One region of the Halomonas sp. H10-59 genome, then DNA from elsewhere that is predicted to be linked to it. Evidence: predicted binding sites of a transcription regulator. Region 1 holds the regulator's gene; the other holds the start of a gene.
The links. The regulator sigma-54, encoded in region 1, starts transcription at its own class of promoters, with help from an activator protein. The targets are predictions, from matches to a motif close to TGGCACNNNNNTTGCTNT.
Positions count from the first base shown of each region.

Region 2: the regulator sigma-54 is predicted to act here: its motif matches at 3,009-3,026, upstream of hmpA (NO-inducible flavohemoprotein).

Region 1 covers NZ_CP098828.1:1,636,018-1,642,842, reverse strand. The annotation lists gene NFG57_RS07330 (KpsF/GutQ family sugar-phosphate isomerase) at 1-887, shown strand, start outside; gene NFG57_RS07325 (HAD hydrolase family protein) at 920-1,486, shown strand; gene lptC (LPS export ABC transporter periplasmic protein LptC) at 1,483-2,058, shown strand; gene lptA (lipopolysaccharide transport periplasmic protein LptA) at 2,071-2,601, shown strand; gene lptB (LPS export ABC transporter ATP-binding protein) at 2,601-3,326, shown strand; gene NFG57_RS07305 (RNA polymerase factor sigma-54) at 3,599-5,011, shown strand; gene raiA (ribosome-associated translation inhibitor RaiA) at 5,171-5,479, shown strand; gene ptsN (PTS IIA-like nitrogen regulatory protein PtsN) at 5,485-5,970, shown strand; gene rapZ (RNase adapter RapZ) at 6,024-6,825, shown strand, end outside.
Region 2 covers NZ_CP098828.1:4,478,338-4,483,277, reverse strand. The annotation lists gene NFG57_RS19585 (tripartite tricarboxylate transporter permease) at 1-1,413, shown strand, start outside; gene hmpA (NO-inducible flavohemoprotein) at 1,629-2,813, opposite strand; gene norR (nitric oxide reductase transcriptional regulator NorR) at 3,304-4,893, shown strand.

The sequences.
Region 1 (6,825 bases):
ACGGCGACTTCGACCGTGCCTGCCAACTGCTGCTGGCCTGCCGCGGCCGGGTGGTCGTCACCGGCATGGGCAAGTCGGGACATGTCGGCGGCAAGATCGCCGCCACCCTGGCCAGCACCGGCACGCCGGCCTTCTTTGTCCATCCCGGCGAAGCCAGTCATGGTGACCTGGGCATGATCACGCCCGGCGACGTCGTCCTGGCACTGTCCAACTCCGGCGAAACCGCCGAGGTCACTGCCCTGCTGCCGCTGCTCAAGCGCATGGGCATTCCACTGATCAGCATGACCGGCCGAGCACAGTCGACCCTGGCCCGCCACGCCGAAGCCCATCTATACGCAGGGGTCGAGCGCGAGGCCTGCCCACTGGACCTGGCCCCGACCTCTTCGACCACCGCAGCGCTGGCGCTGGGCGACGCCCTGGCGGTAGCGCTGCTCGAGACCCGCGGCTTCACCGCCGAGGATTTCGCCCTGTCCCACCCGGGCGGCAGCCTGGGCAAGCGACTGCTGTTGACCGTGGCCGACCTGATGCATACCGGCGACCGGTTGCCCTCGGTACCGTCGGGCTCGCCGCTGCGCGATGCCCTGCTCGAGATCACCCGTCAGGGACTCGGCTTTACCTGCGTGGTGTCCCCCGACGGCACCCTGGCCGGGGTCTATACCGACGGCGACCTGCGCCGTACCCTGGATCGCCATCAGGACTTCAGCTCGCTTACCGTGGATGACGTGATGACCACCCCCGGGCGACGCATCGGCCCCGCCACCCTGGCGGCGGAAGCGGTCAAGCTGATGGAGGAAGGCCGGATCACCGCCCTGGCGGTGGTCGATGACGAGCAGCGCCCAGTCGGTGCACTGCATATGCACGACCTGCTGGCCGCCGGTGTCATCTGAGCCTCATTTATCCCTTTACAAGGAACGCCGTCATGTCTCACGAGCTTCTCGCCTCCCTCGCGCCGGAACTGGTGGAGCGCCTGCGCCACATCAAGCTGCTGGCGCTGGACGTGGACGGCGTACTGACCGATGGTCGACTGTACTTCCACGCCGACGGCTCCGAGTTGAAGGCGTTCAACACCCTGGATGGCCACGGCCTCAAGCTGGCCAAGCGCGCCGGCATCCAGGTGGCCCTGATCACCGGGCGCAGCTCCCCCATGGTCACCCAGAGAGCCAGAGCACTCGGCATCGAGCACGTACAGCAAGGGGTCGAGCGCAAGCTGCCCGCCCTTGAATCGCTGTGCGATTCGCTGGGCCTGACCCTCGACCAGGTCGCCTACTGCGGCGATGACCTGCCGGATCTGCCCTGCATCCATCGCAGTGCGGTCGGCATCACCGTGCCAGGCGCCCCCTGCTACCTTCGTCAGCACGCCGACTGGGTCACCCAGGTTGCCGGCGGACATGGCGCGGTGCGCGAGATCACCGACACCCTGCTGATGGCCCAGGGCCGCCTCGACGATATCATCGACAGCTACCTGAGCAACGGACCGCTGACATGAAACTGAGCGCACTGCGTCCGGGCTTTCGCTTCTGGCTGGTTATCCTGCTGCTGGTACTCGGTGGCGGCCTGACGTTGCTCGACCCCCGCGAGAGCAACGTCCCCGACCTGGTACCCAATGACAAGGCCGGCGAGCCCGACTACTACCTGGTGGATGCCCGCCTGACCCGCTTCGATGCCCAGGGCACCCCCCATCAGCGCATCGATACGCCACGCCTTGTGCACACACCGCTCGACGACGTCACCCGGGTGGACCAGCCGGACCTTGCGCTGATCGACGACAGCGGCCGAGAGTGGATCGCCGACGCCGACAACGGTGAACTGGGTCCGGACGGCAACCCCCTGACCCTGTCGGGCGACGCCCATCTCGAGGCCCCCGCGGAGCGTTGGCAGCTTGATACAGAGGTATTGGTCTACGACAGCGACAGTGGCCATGTCTGGAGCGAAACGCCAGCCGTCCTACGCCAACCCCCTCAACAGATGCAAGGGGAGCGCTTCGACGCCTGGATCCATGACAATACCGCTCGCCTGACCGACAATGTCACCGGTCATCATCCGCCAGAGCCTCAATAAGGAGCCCCTTCCATGATGCGTCCATGTCCCGCCCTCCTGCTTGCCCTGGCCCTTGGCCTGGCCGCCGGCGCCACCGGCAGCAGTGTCCTGGCGCTGGAAAGTGATCGCAGCGCACCGATTCAGGTGGAGGCCGACCAGCTGGATCTCGATGATCGCGCCGGTACCGCGGTCTATACCGGCGACGTGCGCATTGTGCAAGGCAGCATGATCCTCACCGGCGAACGCGTCGAGATCCAGCGCAACGACCAGGGACAACTGTCACTGGCGACCGCGACCGGCTCACGTGCCTACCTCGAGCAGAAGCCATCCCCGGAAGAACCGGTGGTCAAGGGCTGGGGCCGCAAGGTGATCTACCACGTGGCCGAACGCCGCATGGAGCTGATCGACCAGGCTGAGCTGCACAAGGCCAATGACACCTTCGACGGTGCCTATCTGGAGTACTTCCTCGATCGCCGCGTGGTCCAGGCCCGCTCCAGCGCCCAGGGCGTCCAGGGCGAGCAGCGCATTCGCATGACCCTCGAGCCGGAAAGCCAAGGAAACTGATGAAGACTCTCCACGCTCGCCATCTGGCCAAGAGCTACAAGAAGCGTCGCGTCGTCCAGGACATCAGCCTGTCGATCGAGCAGGGCAGCATCGTCGGTCTGCTGGGCCCCAACGGGGCCGGCAAGACCACCTCCTTCTACATGATCGTCGGCCTGGTCAGAGCCGACGCCGGCAGCATCAGCATCGATGATCGGGACCTGAGCCGCGCGGCCATGCACCAGCGCGCGCTGGCCGGTATCGGCTACCTGCCTCAGGAGGCTTCGATCTTTCGCAAGCTGTCGGTGGCCGACAACATCATGGCGATCCTCGAGACCCGCAAGGACCTCGACCGCGAGGGCCGAGAAGCACGTCTCGAGCAACTCCTCGAGGATTTCCACGTCAGCCATATTCGCGACAACGCCGGCATGAGCCTGTCCGGCGGGGAGCGGCGCCGGGTCGAGATCGCTCGCGCCCTGGCCACCGAGCCGGCCTTTATCCTCCTCGATGAACCCTTCGCCGGGGTCGACCCGATCTCGGTGGGCGAGATCAAGTCCATCATTCGTCAACTCAAGGCCCGCGATATCGGCGTCCTGATCACCGATCACAACGTGCGCGAGACCCTCGATATCTGCGATCGTGCCTACATCGTCGGCGACGGCCAGATCATCGCCGAGGGCAGCGCCGAGTCCATCCTCGCCAACCAGCGCGTCAAGGAGGTCTACCTGGGCGAGAACTTCCGCCTCTAGGCCGCAGGGCCGCCCGACAGCCGCAGTCGCATCAAGCGGCCGCAACACTTGCCAGCATCAGCATCCAACCGCCGGCCCCGAAAGGGTCGGCCTCACCTTGCACACAGGGGCCCCCCCTCGAAAGAACCACCTCCCCCCCTACCAAGTTGTTCCACATCGACCTTTTCACTCCCTCCCACAGGTCAAAAAACACCAACTTGGCAAGATGCTTGCATGTCTGATGACTCGTCGTTAGGGTAAAGCCTTTCGACAACACTGGTGGATCCCGACCCATGGCCCTCAAGGCGTCACTGCAGCTGCGCATCGGTACCCAGCTGACCATGACCCCGCAACTGCAACAGGCGATCGGCCTGCTGCAGCTTTCGACCCTGGACCTGCGCCAGGAGGTCCAGCAGGCGCTGGAGGCCAACCCCATGCTCGAACTCGAGGACGAGTTCGGCGAACAGCAGACCAGGGAAGCCGTGGAAGATGACTGGGCGGATCAGATTCCCTCGGAACTCAGTGTGGACAGCGACTGGTCCGACACCTACCAGGACCTGGGCACCACCCCCGCCGGCAGTGGCGAGGCGCCGGATTTCGAGCGCCAGGCAAGCTCCCAGTCACTGCACAGCCACCTGAGCTGGCAACTGGCGATGCTCGACGTCAGCGACCAGGAACGCCTGATCGCCGAGAGCCTGCTCGACGCGGTCAACGCCGACGGCTATCTCGAGCAGACACTGGATGACATCGCCCAGGGGCTCGAGCAAGACGGTCGTCGCCCCCCTCCCCTCGCCGAGGTGGAGGCGGTGCTGGTTCGGCTGCAACAGTTCGAACCGACCGGAGTGTTCGCCCGCGACCTGCGCGAATGTCTGATGCTGCAACTGGATAGCCTGCCTCGCGATACCGTCCTGCTGCCCCAGGCCGGACGACTGGTAAGACAGTTTCTCGAGGCGCTTGCCAGCGGCGACCGACGTCTGCTGAAGCGCCGACTAGGACTCGATGACGACCAACTCGACAGCGTCATCGAGCTGATCCGAAGCCTCGACCCACGTCCCGGCAGCCAATTCGGTGACAGCGATAACGACTACGTCATTCCCGACCTGGTGGTACGCCACACCGAAGAGGGCTGGCGCGTTGAACTCAATCCGGATGCAATGCCCCGACTGCGCATCCAGCCCGACTACGCTGCGCTGATTCGGCGCGCGGACAAGAGCCAGGACAACCAGTTCCTCAAGGACCACCTGCAGGAGGCGCGCTGGCTGATCAAGAGTCTGTCCAGCCGCAACGACACCTTGCTGAAGGTCGGCCGGGAAATCATGGTGCGTCAGATCGACTTCCTCGAGCAGGGAGAAGCGGCCATGAAACCGTTGGTGCTGGCCGATATCGCAGACAAGGTGGAGATGCACGAGTCCACCATCTCCCGCGTGACCACCCAGAAGTTCGTGCACACGCCTCGCGGCGTGTTCGAGTTGAAGTATTTTTTCTCGAGCCAGGTCGGCCAGGATGGCGACGCCCATTCCAGTACCGCCATCCGCGCCATGATCAAATCGTTGATTCAAAAGGAACCTGCCCGCAAACCTCTGTCGGACAGCAAACTGGTGGAATTGCTGGCGGAAGACGGCGTCAATGTCGCCAGACGCACCGTGGCAAAGTACCGGGAAGCCATGAATATTCCGTCTTCCAGCGAGCGCAAGCGCCTGCGCTGAGGCCTTGCGCTGCGGCGTCGCTAGCCTAGTTATCGGGAAAGCGCAAGCACTTGAAATTTCGCATGACATCTGCGTCTTTCTGCGTAGCGTCGAGGGGGTTTGCAGGATCGGAAAAAGGGTTACAATCAAGCCACCACCCGAAAGAGCAAGGAGCCTGTCATGCAAGTCAACATCACCGGCCACCACGTCGAATTGACCGATCCCCTGCGTGACTACGTACAAGAGAAGCTCACCCGTGTGGAGCGCCACTACGACAACATCACCAACGTCCAGGTGACCCTCTCGGTGGAAAAGGAACGCCAGCTGGCCGCCTGCACTCTTCACGCCGCCGGTGCCGACCTGCATGCCGAAGCGCAGGACGGCGACATGTATGCTGCTATCGACGCCCTTGCCGACAAGCTGGACCGCCAGCTGGTCAAGCACAAGGAAAAATCCCAAGCCCGCGCCCAAGGCGCCGGAATTCGCTGACTCTCATGACATTGGAAGCCATTCTCCCTCCCGAGCGCACATTGTTCGATGTCCCGGGAGGCAGCAAGAAGAGGGTGCTGGAGTTTTTCAGCACCTTCATTGCGCAGAACACCCCGAGCCTGGACAGCCAGGAGGTCTTCAGTCGGCTGATCGGACGTGAGCGCCTGGGCAGTACCGGCATCGGCAATGGCGTCGCCATTCCGCATGCCCGCAACCCCCACTGCAAGGCGCCCATCTCCGGCTTCCTCAAACTCGCGGAACCTGTCGACTTCGATGCCATCGATGGTGAGCCCGTCGATCTGGTGTTCGTGCTGCTGGTACCGGAAGAGGCCGACGACGCCCATCTCGCCCTGCTCGGCCAGGTCGCCGGCGTCATGAACGACGCCGACACACGTCACCGTCTGCGCCACGCCAGCTCCCAGCGCGAGCTTCACGAGCGCCTGCAGGAAGCCATCCGCCAACAGGCGCCGGGGGACGACACTCCCTCCTGATCGCGGCCTTGCCTAGGCCATCAGCAATGGACGCCTGCCCAAGGAGACAGGACATGCAGCTCGTGATCATCAGTGGTCGCTCCGGCTCGGGAAAGTCCGTGGCCCTTCAGGCCCTGGAGGACCTGGGGTTCTACGCCATCGACAACCTTCCCGCGACCTTGCTGGGCGCCCTGGTGGACGAGCTGGAAAACGGTCATTCCCGCCGTATCGCCGTCAGCGTCGACGCCCGCAACCTGCCTGAGGCGCTGGAACGCTTCCCCGCCCAGCTGGCGTCCCTCAAGCAGAGTCCGATCGACTGCCAGGTGGTCTACCTGACCAGTGATGCGCGAATTCTGCTCGAGCGCTATTCCCACACGCGGCGCCGTCACCCCCTGACCCGTGATAGCGACATGACCCTGGCGGAAGCCATCGAGTCCGAGCAGAAGGCCCTTTCGGGTATTCGAGACCTGGCCGATCTGGTCATCGACAGCTCTCGCCTGTCGGTGCACGAACTGCGTTCGCGCATCGCCGAACAGGTCGCCGACCACCGCAGCGGCCAGTTGAGCCTGACCGTGGAGTCCTTCGGCTTCAAGCGTGGCGTGCCGCCGGATGCAGACATCGTGTTCGATGCCCGCTGTCTGCCCAACCCCTACTGGGAACCATCGCTGCGTGATGCCAATGGCTGCGATCCCAGCGTCATCGACTTCCTCGAACGCTATCAGGACGTCGCCGACATGAAGCGCGACATCCTCGGCTGGGTGCGCACCTGGCTACCGCGCTATCAGCAAAGCCAGCGCAGCTACCTCACCGTGGCGGTGGGCTGCACCGGAGGACAGCATCGTTCGGTCTACCTGGCCGAGGGAATCGCCTCGGCCC
Region 2 (4,940 bases), 1.9 Mb from region 1:
GCCGTGCCGGGGCTCACCTCGATGCTGGCCATCGCCCTGCTGTTGCCGTTGACCTACAGCCTCGACATCACCGCGGCGCTGGTCGCCTGTGCCGCCATCTTCATGGCCGGCATGTGCAGTGGCAGCATCACCGCCACCACCATCAATATTCCCGGTGCCCCGGCCTCGATGATGACCGCCATCGAGGGCTACCCCATGCAGCAGCGGGGCGAGGGCGCCAAGGCGCTGGGCCACGCCGCCCTGGCGTCGATGATCGGCGGTGCCCTGGGCGCCATCATGCTGATGGTGATGGCGCCGCTGGCCACCGAGGCGGCGCTGCTGATTCGCACGCCGGGCAAGTTCTCGCTGATCGCCTTCGCCCTGATCGTGATCGTCATCTCCCAGCGTGGGGCCATCTCCAAGGGCCTGGTCGCCACCACCCTGGGGGTGATGGTGGCCACCGTCGGTATCGACGTGATGCAGCCGGTCACCCGCTTCACCTTCGGCACCGGCGTGCTGATGCAGGGCATCGACATCATGCCGCTGGTCATCGGCGCCTTCGCCGTCAGTGAGCTGCTGGTGCAGTCGCAGAACCGCGCCTCGCGCACCGTCGAGGTCGACGCCATCAAGGCCAGCGTCATTCGCCGCCGGGACTTTATTCCACCCTGGCACGAGGTGCGTGAAATCGGCGTCTATCGCTACGTCAAGACCGCCATCATCGGCTACAGCGTCGGCGTGCTGCCAGGCGCCGGAGGCTCCATGGCGGCCTTTGTCGCCTACGCCGAGTCCATGCGCAGCTCACGCCACCCGGAGAAGTACGGCAAGGGTTCGGTGGAAGGCATCGCGGCGGCGGAGGGCGCCAACAACGCCATGTGCAGCGGCGCCTTCGTGCCGATGCTGTCGTTCGGCATTCCTGGCGATCCCACCACCGCTATCGTGCTGGGCGTGCTGGTGATCAACGGTCTGCAGCCCGGGCCGCAGTTCCTCGACAGCCAGCTTGCGCTGGTGGCACCGATGTTCATGGCGCTGCTGGTGGCGGCCCTGGTGATGGTGCCGCTGACGCTCTACGTGCTGGGACCCTGGTTCGTGCGGATCGTCTCGATTCGCCGCGATGTGCTCTACGCCAGCATCGCGGTGATCGCGCTGGTCGGCTGCTACGTGGCTACCTACTCGATCTTCCAGATGGGACTGGCGCTGGTGTTCGGGGTGCTCGCCTTCCTGCTGCGGCGTCAGGGCTATCCGGTGGCCTGCCTGCTGCTCGGCTTCGTGCTCGGCCCGAGCCTGGAGGAATACTGCCGACGCTCGCTGTCGCTGTCCGACGGCAACCCGCTGATCTTCCTCACCAGTCCCGACAGCCTGTTCTTCCTGGCGCTGACCGGGGTGTTCTACTACTTCATGGTGGTGAGAAAGCCCGAGGCGCGACAGCACGCCTGATGTCCTGGCCAGTGAGCGACCGCCGCAAGACACGACAAGGCCGCGCCCTCGGCCGCGCCCTCGGGCGCGGCCTTGTCGTGGTGGGCTGAGTGAACGCGATGGCCAGACGTGCTTGTCAGGCGACGCTACTGGTGTTGCTGAGCGGACGCGAGGGACCGAAGTTTTCATGACGGCGGCGCAGCGCAGACACGTCGAACAAGATAGCCAGCTGCGGCTCAGGCGACGCTCTTGCTATGGTCGAGCGGACGCGAGGGGCCGAAGTGCTCGTAGTGACGGCGCTGCTCGGGGATCCCCAGTTCTGCCAGATGGCTGTCGATGGCGCTCATGAAGGGCGGCGGGCCGACGAAGTAGCACTGGGCGTCGCCGCCAGGCAGCAGGCGGGCCAGCAGCTCACGCTCGAGGCGGCCCTTGATGTCGCCGCCGTCGCCTTCCTCGTAGGCGCAGACCCGGGTCAGCAGCTGCGGATAGTCTCGGGCAAGGGCCTCGACCTCGCCACGGAAGGCGTGGTGGTCGATGTTCCGGGCTGCGTGGACGTAGCAGACCCGGCGTCCCTGGGCCAGGGCCTGGCGCGCCAGCGGCAGCATCGGTGTCTGGCCGATACCGCCGCTGATCAGCATCACCGGCGCGTCGCCATCTTCCAGGGTCAGCTCACCGGCGGGGGGCAGCAGTTCCAGGGTGTCGCCGACGCGCATCTGCTGATGCAGGAAGTTGCTGACCAGACCGCCCGGCTCCTGTTTCACCGAGATGCGATAGCTACGGCCGTTGGGGCTGCCGGACAGGCTGTAGTGGCGATGCACGATTGCCTCGTCCACCGCCAGACGCAGGCCGATGTACTGGCCGGGCTCGGCGTCGGCCACCGGCTGGCCGTCGACTGGCTCCAGGGTGAAGGAGCGAATCACCTCGCACTCGCGCTGGATCTGGGCGACACGGAACTCGCGCAGACCACGCCAGCCGCCGGGGCGCTCGGCGAAGGCCTGGTAGCGCTCGGCTTCGGCAGCGATCAACAGCGCGGCCAGGTCGTTGTACAGGGCCGCCCAGGCGTCGGCGATCTCCGGCGTCACCACCTCGCCCAGCACCTCGCCGATGGCGGCCATCAGGCATTCGCCGACGATGGGGTACTGCTCGGGCTGGATGCCCAGCGAGACGTGCTTGCTGATCACCGTCTGCATCGAGTCGATGACCTCCTGGGGCTGGCGGCGCAGGCCGACATAGGCCAGCACCCCTCGCGCCAGCGCCTTCGGCTGGCCACCGTCGGCCTGGTGGGCCTGGTTGAACACCGCCTTGACCTCCGGGTAGCGCTCGAACATCAGCGGATAGAAACGGGCGGTGATGGCGTCGAGGTGTTCGGCGACCAGAGGGGCGGTGGCATCGATGATGGCGTCTTGGGCAGCGGTGGTCATGGCGTCTCCTGTCAGGGATATGGCGCAGCGCGCTCCCACTGTGGCAAAAAACCTTCACCGCGTCGGAGGCCTGGCTCGTTTGGGCCTACTTTTTCTCTACAGCTTGTGAACAGAGCATCGGTTGATATGCCTCGACACCTGCGGTGCTTCCACGGGGTCGGGGCGTATCGCTCGTCGCCTTTCTGTACCCTGTATGGAGCAAGCGATATGCCGCTTCGCTTGAGGTGCGCCAACTTGCCACAGTGTGGGTGATCCAGAGCGGGTAATGAGCGGGCAGTGTGGATCCACAGGGCGCTTGTCGAGAGCGCTGGTCACGCTACCCGGCTCCTTTTTTTCTGGCCCGGTTCCCGGCCACGTTTCCGACCCGATTCTGTCCCGGTATTCGCCCTGGGCAGTGGTAACTCTTGCGAATGAAATCGAGATTGCATGTCGATCTGACACTGCAAGTGCTATCGTTTTGACACTGTTTATAGTCAAAAGGACATTCGAGGTGGTCAGCTTTCTACGACGCCTGCGTGCCCTGCTGCAGCGCCTGGGCGATGAGCAGGGCCCCGAGCTCGCCGAGGCCTGGCAGGGCGTGCTCGAATCACTGGTGGCCCCCACCGCGGCGGATGCCAGCGCGTTGCTGGTGGCGCAGGGCTCCGGTCTCAGGCCGGTGGCCACCATCGGCCTGCCCGAGGGCGTGGCCGGCAGGACCTTCGCCTTGAGCGAGCATCCTCGCCTCGCCGCCATCGCCGAGGCGCCGGGGGTCTGCCGCTTTGCCGCGGACTCGCCCCTTCCTGATCCCTACGACGGGCTGCTGGATGACGGTCTTAGCCCTGTCCATGACTGCCTGGGGGTGGCGTTGCGCGACGGTGATGAGCTGATCGGCATGGTCACCCTGGACGCCCTGACCCCGGGGGCGCTGGCCGAGCTGGATGACCAGGGCCTGCTGGCGGCGGCCGAGTTGCTGGGCACCTGCCTGCGGCTGTCCCGGCGCCTGGACGGCGCCCGCCTGCAGCTCGCCCTGCAGCGCGATGACCACGGCCAGTTGCCGCGTCGGCTGACTGGCTGGCGCAGTGGCGCCATGCGCAAGCTGATGGCCTCGGTGGAGCTGGTCGCCGCCACCGACATGAGCGTGCTGGTGCTGGGCGAGACCGGCGTCGGCAAGGAACGCATCGCCCATGCCCTCCATCACGGCTCGCGACGTGCCGATGGGCCACTGGTGGTGGTGAACTGCGCCGCGCTGCCGGCCTCGTTGATCGAGAGCGCCCTGTTCGGCCATCGGCGTGGGGCGTTCTCCGGGGCAACCAGCGACCATCGCGGGCACTTCCAGATGGCCGACGGCGGCACCCTGGTGCTGGACGAGGTGGGGGAGCTGCCGCTGGAGCTGCAGCCGAAGCTGTTGCGGGTGCTGCAGGAAGGCGAGGTCCAGCCGCTGGGCAGCGATCGGCTCCAGCATGTCGACGTTCGGGTGGTCGCGGTGACCAACCGGGATCTTGCCCTGGAGGTCGCCCAGGGACGCTTTCGCGAGGATCTCTATCACCGGCTCAGCGCCTTTCCGCTGGAGGTACCCCCGCTGCGCCAGCGTCCCGAGGACCTGGCGCTGCTGGTCGGACACTTCCTGGAGCAGAACCGGGTGCGTCTCGGCGTCGGCAACCTGCGCCTGAGCGAGGCCGCGCGGGTGTCGCTGGCGGCCTGGCACTGGCCCGGCAACGTACGTGAGCTGGAGTCGCTGCTGGCACGTGCCTCGCTGTTGGCATTGGCCTCGGTGGACGTGCTCGGGACGCCCGATGCTCGCCGCCGTAGCGTACGCATCGAGGTCGAGCACCTGGGGCTGGCGCCGGCGACAGCCCGGGTCACTGGCGCGCCCGCAGCGCAAGGCGACACGTCCCGAAGCGCCGTGTCGCCGGCCGATCGTCCAGCGGGCGAGGTGCTGGATCGAGAGCCCTCGCTGCGGGAGGCCACCGAGGCCTTTCAGCGCGAGCGCATCCGGCAGGCCCTGGACACTGAAGGCAACTGGGCAGGGGCGGCTCGCCGGCTGGGGCTGGACCCCGGCAATCTGCATCGCCTGGCGCGGCGGCTGGGGCTAAAGGCCTGATTCTGTCCTGGTCATCGCCAAGGGCGTGCGAGGCTGTCGCGGGGTTG